Regions from separate parts of the Serratia sp. NA_13 genome, predicted to be linked through region 2. Evidence: predicted binding sites of a transcription regulator. Region 2 holds the regulator's gene; each other region holds the start of a gene.
What was found. Region 2 encodes PhoB, which activates phosphate uptake and scavenging genes when phosphate is short. Its sites were predicted from a motif close to CTGTCATAAAACTGNCNNAT; they were not measured.
Positions count from the first base shown of each region.

Region 1: ugpB (sn-glycerol-3-phosphate ABC transporter substrate-binding protein UgpB) is a predicted target of PhoB. The motif match lies at 1,899-1,918, and genes of this name have one in related genera.
Region 3: ACUTSU_RS06490 (heavy metal response regulator transcription factor) is a predicted target of PhoB. The motif match lies at 1,518-1,537, and genes of this name have one in related genera.

Region 1 covers NZ_JBQZFV010000011.1:32,811-36,967, forward strand. The annotation lists gene ugpA (sn-glycerol-3-phosphate ABC transporter permease UgpA) at 1-186, opposite strand, end outside; gene ugpB (sn-glycerol-3-phosphate ABC transporter substrate-binding protein UgpB) at 349-1,668, opposite strand; gene ACUTSU_RS15555 (aminotransferase-like domain-containing protein) at 1,984-3,171, opposite strand; gene livF (high-affinity branched-chain amino acid ABC transporter ATP-binding protein LivF) at 3,214-3,915, opposite strand; gene livG (high-affinity branched-chain amino acid ABC transporter ATP-binding protein LivG) at 3,915-4,157, opposite strand, start outside.
Region 2 covers NZ_JBQZFV010000002.1:132,272-136,428, forward strand. The annotation lists gene sbcD (exonuclease subunit SbcD) at 1-665, opposite strand, end outside; gene phoB (phosphate response regulator transcription factor PhoB) at 867-1,556, shown strand; gene phoR (phosphate regulon sensor histidine kinase PhoR) at 1,581-2,897, shown strand; gene ACUTSU_RS04155 (PstS family phosphate ABC transporter substrate-binding protein) at 2,914-3,852, shown strand; partial or broken gene ACUTSU_RS04160 (5-methyltetrahydropteroyltriglutamate--homocysteine S-methyltransferase) at 4,154-4,157, shown strand, end outside.
Region 3 covers NZ_JBQZFV010000002.1:601,876-606,032, forward strand. The annotation lists gene ACUTSU_RS06475 (molybdopterin-dependent oxidoreductase) at 1-222, opposite strand, end outside; gene ACUTSU_RS06480 (cytochrome b/b6 domain-containing protein) at 215-820, opposite strand; gene ACUTSU_RS06485 (hypothetical protein) at 835-1,461, opposite strand; gene ACUTSU_RS06490 (heavy metal response regulator transcription factor) at 1,602-2,273, shown strand; gene ACUTSU_RS06495 (heavy metal sensor histidine kinase) at 2,270-3,694, shown strand; gene ACUTSU_RS06500 (choline transporter) at 3,792-4,157, opposite strand, start outside.

The DNA of each region.
Region 1 (4,157 bases), on a different contig from region 2:
CAGTTGGCTAAAGTTATCCAACCCGACGAACTGGCTGGACAGGCCAAAGGGGTCGAGGCTTTGCACCGAATACCACAGCGCTTCACCGGCGGGCCACAGAAAGAATATTGCGGTAATCAGCAACTGTGGCAGCACCAGAACATAGGGTAGCCAACTGCAGCCGAAACCGGGACGATGTGAGCTCATCATTAGGGACTCATGAAGACAAAAAACGGGTGACTCGAAGCAAGGCGTCGCGAGCAAAGCCAGTCTGGGTGCGGACAGCGCACAGCTCCCGGAGTGGACATAAAGCCCATGAGGAGAGCGAGCACTGCCCAATCCCAGAATGGCAAAGCGCAGTAGCTGCTATTACTTAGTCTGAGACTCGAAGCGACGCAGCAACACATCACCGCGCTGCACGGCGGCATCCAATGCCTGCTGTGGCGTTTTCTTGCCGGTCCACACGCCTTCCAGCTCTTCATCCACCACGGTACGGATCTGCGGCATATTGCCCAGACGCAGGCCCTTGGTGAACGGCAACGGTGGCTTATTCAGCATTTGGCGCGTCGCAACGTCGGCGCCCGGGTTCTTGTCATAGAAGCCCTGTTGCTTGGTCAAGTCGTAGGCGGCGGTGGTGATCGGCAGATAACCGGTCTTCTGGTGCCATTCGGCGGCAATTTCCGGTTGCGCCAGATACTGCAGGAACTCGGCTACACCCTTGTAGGTGGCGGCATCTTTGCCGTTCATCACCCACAGGCTGGCGCCGCCGATGATGGCGTTCTGAGGCGCATTCTTGGCGTCGGCATCGTAAGGCATCATGCCCACGCCATAGTTGAATTTGGCATAGTGTTTGATATCCGCCAGCGAACCGGAAGAGGCGGTAGTGATGGCGCAGTCGCCGCTGTAGAACTTCTCGGTCGATTCATCTTTACGGCCGAAGTAGGTGAAATCACCCTTCTTGTTCATGTCCGCCAACAGCTGGATATGTTTGACCTGCAAGGGTTTGTTGAACTCCAGCTTGGCGCTGGCACCACCGAAGCCGTTGTTTTCGGTAGCGAACGGCACACCGTGCCAGGCGCTGAAGTTCTCCAGTTGGATCCAGCCCTGCCAGCCGCTGGCGTAGCCGCATTTCATGCCTGCTGCGCGCAGTTTGGCGGTGTCCGCCGCCAGCTCTTGCCAGGTTTTTGGCGGCTGGTCCGGGTTCAGGCCGGCTTTTTTGAAGGCATCTTTGTTGTAATACAGCACCGGGGTGGAGCTGTTGAACGGCTGGGACAGCAGATGGCCGCTCTTGTTGTCGGTGTAGTAACCAGCCACCGTCGGCACGAACACCGATTCGTCAAAGTTGATGCCCGCATCTTTGAACACCTGATACACCGGTTTGATCGCTTTGCTCGCCATCATGGTGGCGGTGCCCACTTCATAAACTTGCAAAATCGCCGGCGCTTTACCGGAGCGATAGGCCGCGATGCCCGCCGCCAGGCTCTGTTCGTAGTTGCCTTTGTAAACCGGAACAATTTTGACGTCGCTGTGCGACTGGTTGAAGCGGTCCGCCAGGGAATCCACTTCTTTACCCAGTTCACCCTCCATCGAGTGCCAGAACGGGATCTCGGTTGCCGCCAGTGCCTGGGTGCTGACCGCCAGGGTCAACGCGACGCACAGCGTAGTTTTGCGAATAGCGTAGGTGAGCATGCCTAACTCCTGAAAAAAGCTGGTGTATCCCCGGTATCTTTCAAGCCGCAGCCGCGTTGGCTTCCCTTCATCACCCCAGTCGCTTACCGATGTAAGCTCACGGGGATGCTGGCGGTCGCCGCCTGGCTGCAACGTGAAATCTATTGGGGCAATAAGCGCGTGAGCGAAAAGAATCAGTTTTTTGTTCGGAAGCTAACATGCCATGCTCGGATGACAGAAAAATAACTAAAAAATGACAGCAAGGTGACAGCGAAGTGAAGTGCAGATTGCGGTTTGATGTCGGCGGCGGGGAAAAGTGCCCCGCCGCCGTGGGGATTACAGAGAACGACGCAGGCGGGCAACGGCTTCCTGCATCTGTTGCTCGGTGGCAGTAGCAAACGACAGGCGGAAGGTCGAACGGTCCGGGTTGTCAGAGAAGAAGTATTCCCCCGGCACAAATACCACGCCCTGCTGCAGGGTGGTTTTCAGCCATTCGGTGGCGTTAAACGGCTGACGGAAGCGCGCCCACAGGAACATACCGCCCTTCGGCATATCAAAGCTGATATGGTCACCCAACTCTTGTTCCACCAATCCGGCCAGGATCTCGCCCTTTTGCTTGTAGGCGGCGCGGATCTTGTCGATCTGCCCCGGCAGACGATCCAGACCCAGGTAGCATTCGACGATGCTCTGCGACAGCGCGCTGGCGTGCAGATCCGCCGCCTGTTTGATGATCGCCACTTTATGCAGCAGAAACTCAGGCAAAATAGCCCAGCCCAGACGCAAGCCCGGCGCCAGGATCTTGGAGAAGGTCGAAGTGTAGATAATGTTATCGGCATGGCCCAGCACCTGCTGCGAAATCTGGTGCAGCGTGGCGTTACGCTCTTCGGTAAAACGCAGTTCGCCGTACGGGTCATCTTCGATGATCAGGAAATTGTGCTCGGCCGCCAGTTTTACCAACAGTTCGCGGCGCGCTGCACTCAGGGTGATGCCACTTGGGTTACCGAAATTCGGCACCACATACACACCCTTGATCCGCTGGGTTTTCAGCAACTCGGCCAGTTCTTCGACCACCATGCCATCGCTGTCGGACGACACCGACATGATGTTGGCTTCCGCCAGCTCCAGCGTCTGCAGCGCCGCTAGATAGGTCGGACGCTCCACCACAAACACGTCGCCAGGGTTGACGATCGCGCGCATCACCAAATCCAGTGCCTGCTGGGATCCTGCCGTGACCATCACTTCTTCGGCCGTGGCCGAAACACCACGCTGGGCGCACAGCTCGCAGATGCGTTCACGCAGCACCGGGCTGCCTTCGGTCAAACCATACTGGAAAGCGCTTTTCGGCTGCTCGGTGATCGCCTGATGAGTGGCGATACTCAGGCCTTCGAAATCAAACAGGGCATCAGAGGGGATGCCGCCCGCCAGCGAAATGACGTTTTCCATCTTACTGTGCTTGAGCAATTCACGAATTGCCGAGCTTTTTACTTTTACGATGCGCTGCGCGAGTAACCCTTCTGTGTTCATTTCTTCTTCTCATTCCTGATTATTATTAGTTCTTGGGACAAATCATCCACCGAGATAAGCGGAGCGCACAGCTTCGTTTGCTAACAATGCGGCTCCCGTATCTTCCAACACCACGCGGCCGTTTTCCAGTACATAACCACGATCGGCCAGTTTCAGTGCCTGATTGGCGTTTTGCTCCACCAGGAAGATGGTCATTCCCTCTTCGCGCAGTTGCTCAATGATGTCAAAAATCTGCTGGATAATGATCGGTGCCAGCCCCAGCGAGGGTTCGTCGAGCAACAGCAACTTTGGTTGGCTCATCAGCGCACGGCCGATCGCCAACATCTGTTGCTCACCGCCGGACATGGTGCCTGAACGTTGGGTGCGGCGCTCCAGCAGGCGCGGGAACAGGCTGAAGACCCGTTCGATACGCTGCTGATACTGCTGGCGGTCGGCAAAAAAACCGCCCATCGCCAGGTTTTCTTCCACCGTCATGCGCGAGAATACCCGCCGCCCTTCCGGCACAATCGCCACCGCCTCACGCATGATGCGCGAGGTCTGCCACTGGGTAATATCCTGATCGAGGAAAGTGATGCTGCCCTCGCTGGCACGAGGTTCACCGCACAGCGTGCCGAGCAGCGTAGTTTTACCTGCGCCGTTAGCACCGATCAGCGTGACTATTTCACCCTGCTTAATGTTCAGGCTGACCTGATGCAGCGCCTGAATTTTGCCGTAATGGGCGGAGACCTGATTAAATGACAACATTAAGCTTCCCCCAAATACGCCCGGATCACGTCCGGGTTGTTACGAATTTCTGCCGGAGTACCCTGCGCCAGCGGCGTGCCCTGGTTCACCACGTAGATACGGTCAGAAATGCCCATCACCAACTTCATATCGTGTTCGATCAACAGCACCGACACCTTATGCTGATTACGCAGCTCGACGATCAGGTGATCCAGCTCATCGGTTTCCTTCGGGTTCAGCCCCGCAGCCGGCTCGTCCAGCAT
Region 2 (4,157 bases):
TCAGCCGGCGGAAAGGCCTGCGCGGGGAAGGCGTCCAGCGTGCCAATGTAGATATCGCGTACCGAATCGGAGGTGGTGACGCCCACGGTGGTCAGATGGCCGGTGGCAATAATCGGCAGTGGCAAGCCCAGTGAATCACGACGTGTACAGGCCGCCTGATACAGCTTTTGATAATGGTCGGCGATAGCCTCTTGCAGCGCCTGCTGTTTTTGCACTCCGGACTCGCCGGCGCGGCTGGAGAGCAGATCGCGTGGGCGCAGGAAAGGGATGGCACACAGCACCGCACCCGGCTGACCGTCGCGCTGATTCAACACCAGAATTTGTTGTTCGGTTTCGCTCTGCGCGTTGGCAATCACGGTGGTATTCAGGCAGGAAAGCAATTCACGCGACTCATTCAAGGTTGCCACGGAGTCGTGGTTGCCGCCCAGCACCACCAACTGGCAACCGGTGCGCTGCAGTTCCACCACGAAACGGTTATACAGCTCGCGGGCATAACTTGGCGGCGAACCAGTATCGAACAGGTCCCCGGCGACGATCAGCGCATCCACCTGCTGTTGCTCGATTTGCTCAATCAGCCAGCGCAGAAAAGCCTGATGTTCGGCGGCGCGGCTTTTGGTGAAAAAAAACTGGCCAAGATGCCAGTCAGAGGTGTGGATCAGGCGCATGACACTCCCGGGGCGATAGGGTAATGGCGGGGATTATAAAGGGAATATGATGTTTCTGCGTGATTAGAAATAATCGCTATGCTTACTGCCTGTAACAGGCAGGTTTTTTCAAGGCTATTTATTTCATAAATCTGTCACAAAACTGACGCATAATGGCGCCCGCAATCAACTGTGATCGCTAACACATTGGCAGGATTGACGATGGCAAGACGCATACTGGTGGTGGAAGACGAAGCGCCGATCCGTGAGATGGTGTGCTTTGTGTTGGAACAGAATGGTTACCAACCGTTGGAAGCTGAGGATTATGACAGCGCAGTGACGCGCCTGTCTGAGCCGTTCCCTGATTTAGTGTTGCTCGACTGGATGTTACCCGGAGGTTCCGGCATTCAGTTTATTAAACATATGAAGCGTGAAGCTATGACCCGCGATATTCCGGTGATGATGCTGACCGCTCGCGGTGAAGAAGAAGACCGTGTCCGTGGCCTGGAAGTTGGGGCGGATGATTACATCACTAAACCTTTCTCGCCGAAGGAGCTGGTGGCGCGCATCAAGGCGGTAATGCGCCGCATTTCACCGATGGCGGTGGAAGAAGTGATTGAAATGCAAGGGCTGAGCCTGGATCCTTCCTCACACCGGGTGATGGCCAACGAGCAGGCGCTGGATATGGGGCCGACCGAGTTCAAATTGCTGCACTTCTTTATGACTCATCCAGAGCGTGTTTATAGCCGCGAACAGTTGCTTAATCACGTCTGGGGCACTAACGTTTATGTGGAAGACCGCACCGTTGACGTGCATATCCGTCGGCTCCGTAAGGCGTTAGAGACCAGTGGTCATGACAAAATGGTTCAAACCGTTCGGGGCACCGGCTACCGATTCTCAACGCGTTATTGATCGCGACGCGCTGGAGAATATGCCGTGCTAGAACGTCTATCCTGGAAGAGGCTGGCCCTGGAGCTGGCCCTTTTCTGCTTGCCTGCCTTACTGCTGGGGCTGATTTTCGGTTATCTGCCTTGGTTGCTACTGGCCGCCGTGCTGGCGGCGCTGGCATGGAATTTCTACAACCAACTCAAACTTTCCCACTGGCTGTGGGTTGACCGCAGCATGACGCCGCCACCCGGGCGCTGGAGCTGGGAACCGCTGTTTTACGGCCTGTATCAGATGCAGCAGCGTAATCGCCGTCGGCGGCGTGAGCTGGCGCTGTTGATCAAACGCTTCCGCAGCGGCGCGGAATCGCTGCCCGATGCGGTAGTGATGACCACCGTCGAAGGCAATATCTTCTGGTGTAACGGTTTGGCGCAGCACCTGCTGGGCTTCCGCTGGCCGGAAGACAATGGTCAGCACATCCTTAACCTGCTGCGTTATCCGGAGTTCAGTCATTATCTGCAACAGCAGGAGTTTTCCCGTCCGTTGACGTTGCAGTTGAACAATGAGCACTACGTCGAATTCCGCGTGATGCCTTATTCCGAAGGGCAATTACTGATGGTAGCGCGTGATGTCACCCAAATGCGCCAGCTGGAAGGCGCGCGACGTAACTTCTTCGCCAACGTCAGCCACGAGCTGCGTACCCCGCTCACGGTGTTGCAGGGCTATCTGGAGATGATGAGCGACGAAGAGTTGGATGGCTCGCTGCGCGGCAAAGCGCTGGGCACCATGCAAGAGCAGACCCGGCGTATGGATGGGCTGGTCAAACAGCTGCTGACGCTATCGCGCATTGAGGCGGCACCTAACGTCGATATGAACGAACGGGTAGATATCCCGCTGATGTTGCGGGTGTTGCAACGCGAAGCGCAGTCGCTGAGCAGCGGCAACCATGAGATTAGCTTCCGGGTGAACGAACAGCTCAAGGTGTTCGGCAACGATGACCAACTGCGCAGCGCGGTATCAAACCTGGTGTACAATGCCGTCAATCACACGCCAAAGGGCACCAATATTGAGGTGAGCTGGCAACAGACGCCAAACGGTGCGCAGTTCCAGGTCAGTGATAATGGGCCGGGCATCGCCGCCGAGCATATTCCGCGCCTGACCGAACGTTTCTATCGTGTCGACAAAGCCCGTTCACGCCAGACTGGCGGCAGTGGGTTGGGGCTGGCGATCGTCAAGCATGCGCTCAGCCACCATGACGCGCGGCTGGAGATCCTCAGTGAGCAGGGCATTGGCACCCGATTCATCTTTACCTTGCCTAACCGGTTGATTGTTCCCGCAGCTTTGTCAGAGAATGCGGTGAAAAATTAACGCGCGAGAGGCTGGTATGATCCGAATGATCCGAGGGCTGTTGCTTTGCCTGGCGCTGCTGGCGAGCCGTGGCGCGTTAGCGCAGCCGGATGGTATGCTGTCCGGCAACCTGTCGAGCGTCGGCTCCGATACGCTGGCGAACCTGATGGCGCTATGGGCACAAGACTTCAGCCAGCATTATCCCAACGTTAATTTGCAGATCCAGGCCGCAGGCTCTTCAACTGCGCCGACCGCTTTGGCTGCGGGGGCCGCGCAATTGGGGCCGATGAGTCGGCCGATGAAGGCGGCGGAAGTGTCGGCATTCGAACACCGCTATGGCTATGCGCCGCTGGCAGTGCCGGTCGCCGTCGATGCGCTGGTGGTGTTGGTCCATCAGGACAACCCGCTACGCGGTCTTAATTTGCAGCAGCTTGACCGAATTTTCTCCGCTACCCTGCGCTGTGGTGAAAACCAGCCGGTGACGCGTTGGGGGGAATTGGGGCTGAAAGGCGATTGGCAGCAGCGTGCGCTGCAACGCTTTGGGCGTAATTCGGCATCCGGCACCTATGGCTATTTCAAACTGCGTGCGCTGTGTGGCGGAGACTTTATGCCACGGGTCAATGAACTGCCCGGTTCTGCCTCGGTGGTGCAGGCGGTGGCCGGTTCGCTGAACAGTATCGGTTACGCCAGCATTGGCTTTCGCGCCAGCGGTGTGCGGCTGTTGCCGCTGGCCGAGTCCGGCGAGAATTATGTTGTCCCCAACGACGTCAACGTGCGCAACGGTAGCTATCCATTGTCGCGCTACCTGTATATTTACATTAACAAAGCGCCCAACCAGCCGTTGGAGCCGCTGACCGCCGCATTTCTCGATCGCGTGCTTTCCGACACCGGGCAAAACCTGGTGAACCATGACGGCTATCTGCCGCTGCCTGCTGCTACTTTGCAGAAAACCCGTCAGGCGTTAGGTCTGCAATAAATTTCCCTCGGGGCGTTGATTTGCCCTCAACATGAATTTCTCATCGCTACCGATGAAAATTCTTCTATTACTGCCCGGCAGTCGCTATGACAGGATACCTTCTATCCATTTAGAAGTCTGGATGTCCATAATGGCCTGGCGTAATAATTCAAACTGTCAATTACTGTGGTAAAGGCCCGATCTTTTACCTGCTTACCGGGAGTCATAATATGTGCGATTGCAACCACGCTTTCACGCTGACGTTGTCGGCAGTCTGTTGCGCCCCGCAGCGCTGAAAACTGCTCGTCAACAGTTTCAACGAGGCG
Region 3 (4,157 bases), 470 kb from region 2:
ACCGTTGAACAGCCAGGCTTGTACCCGATCGTTCCAGCGTGACATTGCCCACAATACTTTATCGACCTGATCACCGTCCTGCAGGTTGCAGCCGGTCAGCAGAGCGACACCGCCCAATGTCAGACCGGAACGCAGCATCAGGCGGCGCTGCAGATTCACCAATTGTTTCTTTTGCGCCGGCTCAAGTGTGAGTGCCACAGGGCGCTGTTTTTTATCACTCATGCTTGCCACCTGTAATCATTGCCCATAGCGTGCGCGGCACGATCATCACCATCAACAGGTGGATCACCACAAATAAACCAATGCCGGACATAGCGAAAAAGTGCACGTAACGCGCGGTGTCAAAACCACCGAACAGGCTTACCAGCCCTTGTAACTGCACAGGTTTCCAGATTGCCAGCCCGGAGAGCACCAGCAACAGCCCGAGAACCAGCACGCCGAGGTACATTAGCTTTTGAATGGCGTTATAACGGCCGTGCTGATGCTTTAGCCGCAGCGTTAACGCCTGCCAGATATCGCGCCGTAACATACCGGCGGTGAGCGGCAGCAGATCCCGCCGGAAATGGCCGCTGAACAGGCTCCACAGGAAATAGCACAGCGCGTTGCCTGCCAGCAGCCACATGACCGCCAGATGCCAACCAATCGCGCCCCCCAGCCAACCACCGAGCGTAACCTGCGGCGGGAAGAGAAAGCCGAACAGCGGTGAGGCGTTGTAGATTTCCCAGCCGCTCATGAACATGCAGACCATGGCAAACAGATTAATCCAATGGGTAAGGCGTACCGGCCAGCGGTGCACCGGTCGCGGCGCGTTGGTTTTCATCATTGGCTCCCGAGTTACATCGGCGGAACGGTGCCGTCTTTGCCGGCAGAAATGCGGGTGGCGACGCGTTCACCCTTATCGTCAGTGGCGGAGAACAACACGATGTGCGCGCCGGGTTTCAGCAGGCTGCGATCGCCGGGATCAAGCGTCACGATTGGCACATCTTCCGGCACGTTAACGGTTTTCTGCTGGTTGCCGTAGGTTACGGTCAGAGTGCTGCCGTTGGATTTAACCAGTTTACCGACGGTGCCGTTGGTCATGGTATCCACCTTGCCGTCGGCAGATTCCCAGGCCGAATGGCCCTCACCGGTGCCGCGCAGGCTGGCGGCGAAGACGTGGACTTCCAGCGCTTTCAGGCTGCCGTCCGCTTGGGGTACTGCGGCGGTGCCGATAAAGCTGTCCGGTTTAATGTCATCCAGCGTACCTTTTGAAACGCTCAACACCTTTGTCTGGTCGTTGAGTTTGACATTGACCTTCTCCCCTTTACGGTCGGTAACCTGCAGGCTGCTGTCGGTCACTTGATCAATAGTGCCGCGCAGTGGAGCAATCACTTTCCCTGGTGTTTGAGCCGCAGCGGCGGCTCCGCTGCACAGCATCAGGGTGGACAGCAGTAAACCGGCAAAACGATGACGGGTAATCATAATGTTCTCCTCTGTTTAGGTTGCCGGTTAAGCATGGTTGAACAACAGGGACAGCACCATGTCCGTTTAATGACATTAATGTCATCAAGCATGTCTGCCGAAGCTGCTAATATTTCGGCTGGCGTAATGAGGTGGCGACAATGCGGATATTGGTAGTTGAAGACGACATCAGCACGGGTGATTACCTGAAGAAAGGGCTGAGTGAGGCCGGGTATAGCGTCGATTTGGCGCGTAACGGCACCGACGGCCTGTTTCGGGCGCTTGAGGATGCTTACGACGCCATTGTGCTCGACGTGATGCTGCCAGGGCTGGATGGCTGGCAGATCATTGAGGTACTGCGCAAGAAAAGCGACGTGCCGATTCTGTTTCTGACCGCCCGCGACGGGGTGCAGGATCGTATTCATGGCCTGGAGCTGGGGGCCGATGATTATCTGATCAAACCTTTTTCCTTCACTGAACTGGTGTTGCGATTGCGCACGCTATTGCGGCGCGGCACGGTACGTGAGGCCGACCACTATGCGATTGCCGATCTGCAGCTTGACGTCCTGCGCCGCAAAGCGGTACGGCAGGAACAGGTGATCCCGCTGACCAACAAAGAGTTCATGTTGCTGCATCTGTTGGTGCGCCGCGAAGGAGAGGTGTTGTCACGCACCATGATCGCCTCGCAGGTCTGGGATATGAACTTTGACAGCGATACCAACGTGGTGGATGTGGCGATCAAGCGGCTACGCGCCAAGATTGATCGGCCATTTGACGTCAAGTTGATCCACAGCGTGCGCGGCATCGGCTACGTTTGCGAGCCGCGCTCATGAAGGCTTTGGCACAATGTTGGCGGGCGCTGTCGTTGACGCTGCGCAGTGCGATGCTGTTTGCGCTGGTGGCGGCACTGGTGGTTAGTAGCGCAGGATGGTACCTGTATAGCGCGATGCGCGAGGAGATGACTATCCGCAGCGATTTACAGGTCACCGGACGGGTGGAGTATTTTCGCCACTTACTGAGCCGGCGCTTTCCTCTCGAGCGGCTGACGGCGAATACCGGCCTGTTCGAAAATATGCTGGGTAACGAACAGGACGTACTGATTTTTCAGCTAGCGGGGCAAAAACCGTTAATCAACGTTAACCCGGCCAGGTTGAGTTTGCCGGCGATAGTCCCGACGCCGGTTGGCACGCCGCAGCGCTTGAGTGCTGTGCAGGGGGGGCAAACGCCACAGGGCGTGCCACTGCGGGCCGTATCGGCGTTGGTCAAACTGGAGGACGGCCGCCTACTGCAAATCTCGGCCGCACATGTGTTGGTCAATGAACAGAAGATGCTGGCTCGTTATCTTTGGCGAATTGTGGCCGCGGTGGCGATGGCGTTTGTGCTGATTGCATTGCTGGGGTATTGGGTGATGCGTTGTGGGTTGCAGCCGTTATGGCGTATGGCGGCGCAGGCGGCGGTGATCACACCGAATACACTGTCGACTCGCCTGAGCGAGCAGGGAGCGCCGAAGGAATTGCAGCAACTGACTCGTTCGTTTAATGCCATGCTCGATCGCCTGAACGAAGGCTATCAACGGTTGACGCAGTTTTCCGCCGATCTGGCGCACGAGATCCGCACTCCGGTGGGCGCGCTAATGGGGCAATGTCAGGTGGCGCTGTATCAGTCACGCAGCGTGGAAGAGTATGAAACCCTGTTGTCGAACAACATGGATGAACTGGAACGTATTTCACGCATGGTAGAAAATATTCTGTTCCTTGCGCGTGCCGGCGAGGGGCAGGCGGTGCTGAACGTCAGTCGCCTTGATATGGCGCATGAGCTGCAACGGGTGGCGGATTATTTTGAAGGCCTGGCGGAAGAACGCGGCATTACGCTGGTTTGTCAGGGCGAAGGGCAATTGCTGGCGGATGCCATGCTGTTCCAGCGTGCACTGAGCAATCTGGTGGCCAATGCGGTGCGTTATGCCGATGAGAACAGCCAGATATTGCTGCAAACCCTCAATCAGCAGACTGGCGAAGTGGTTGTACAGGTGGTTAATCAGGGGCCGGCTATTGCCCCGGCCCATCTTGATAAGTTGTTCGACCGTTTCTACCGCGCCGATGCTGCCCGCAGTGCCGGCAGCCATGCCAGCGGTCTGGGGTTGGCGATCGTCCGCGCAATCATGACGCTGCACGGCGGTAAGGCCCGCGCAGAATGTGCGCATGAGGATAAGGCGGCTCGAATAACCTTTAGCCTGATATTTCCCGCTTCCGATTAATTCAATGTGGTTTGCGCAATGACCTGCAATCGGCTTCAGTGGCGAACTTCGCAGAAAAAAGGCCACGTGGTGTAGCCTTTTGGGTTTTAGCGGGGGGTTACATATCCGGGAAGGTTAGGGTATTGCCCGGTGCTTCACGGTGGATATGTACAAAGTTCAGGTGTTTCTCGTACTGATCGAGGATATCGCCGATCACCTGTTCTTTGCTGTAGTCCATCAGGTCATTGCCCTGGGTGCCTTCCATCAGGAAGGTTTCCAGCCGGTAGTAGTGCGACTTGCCGGAACGGGCGCGATAGGTAAAGCCCGGCACCGAGTAACGCTGTGGCCAGATCTGATAGATAAAGTTCTGCTCCTCGCCCAAATGCACCAACAGTTCCAGATGGTTCAAACGCTCATCTTCGGTTGGCGGCACATCACTGAATTCCACTTTGGCCCCGCGCAATTCCAACTCTCGCGCTACTTC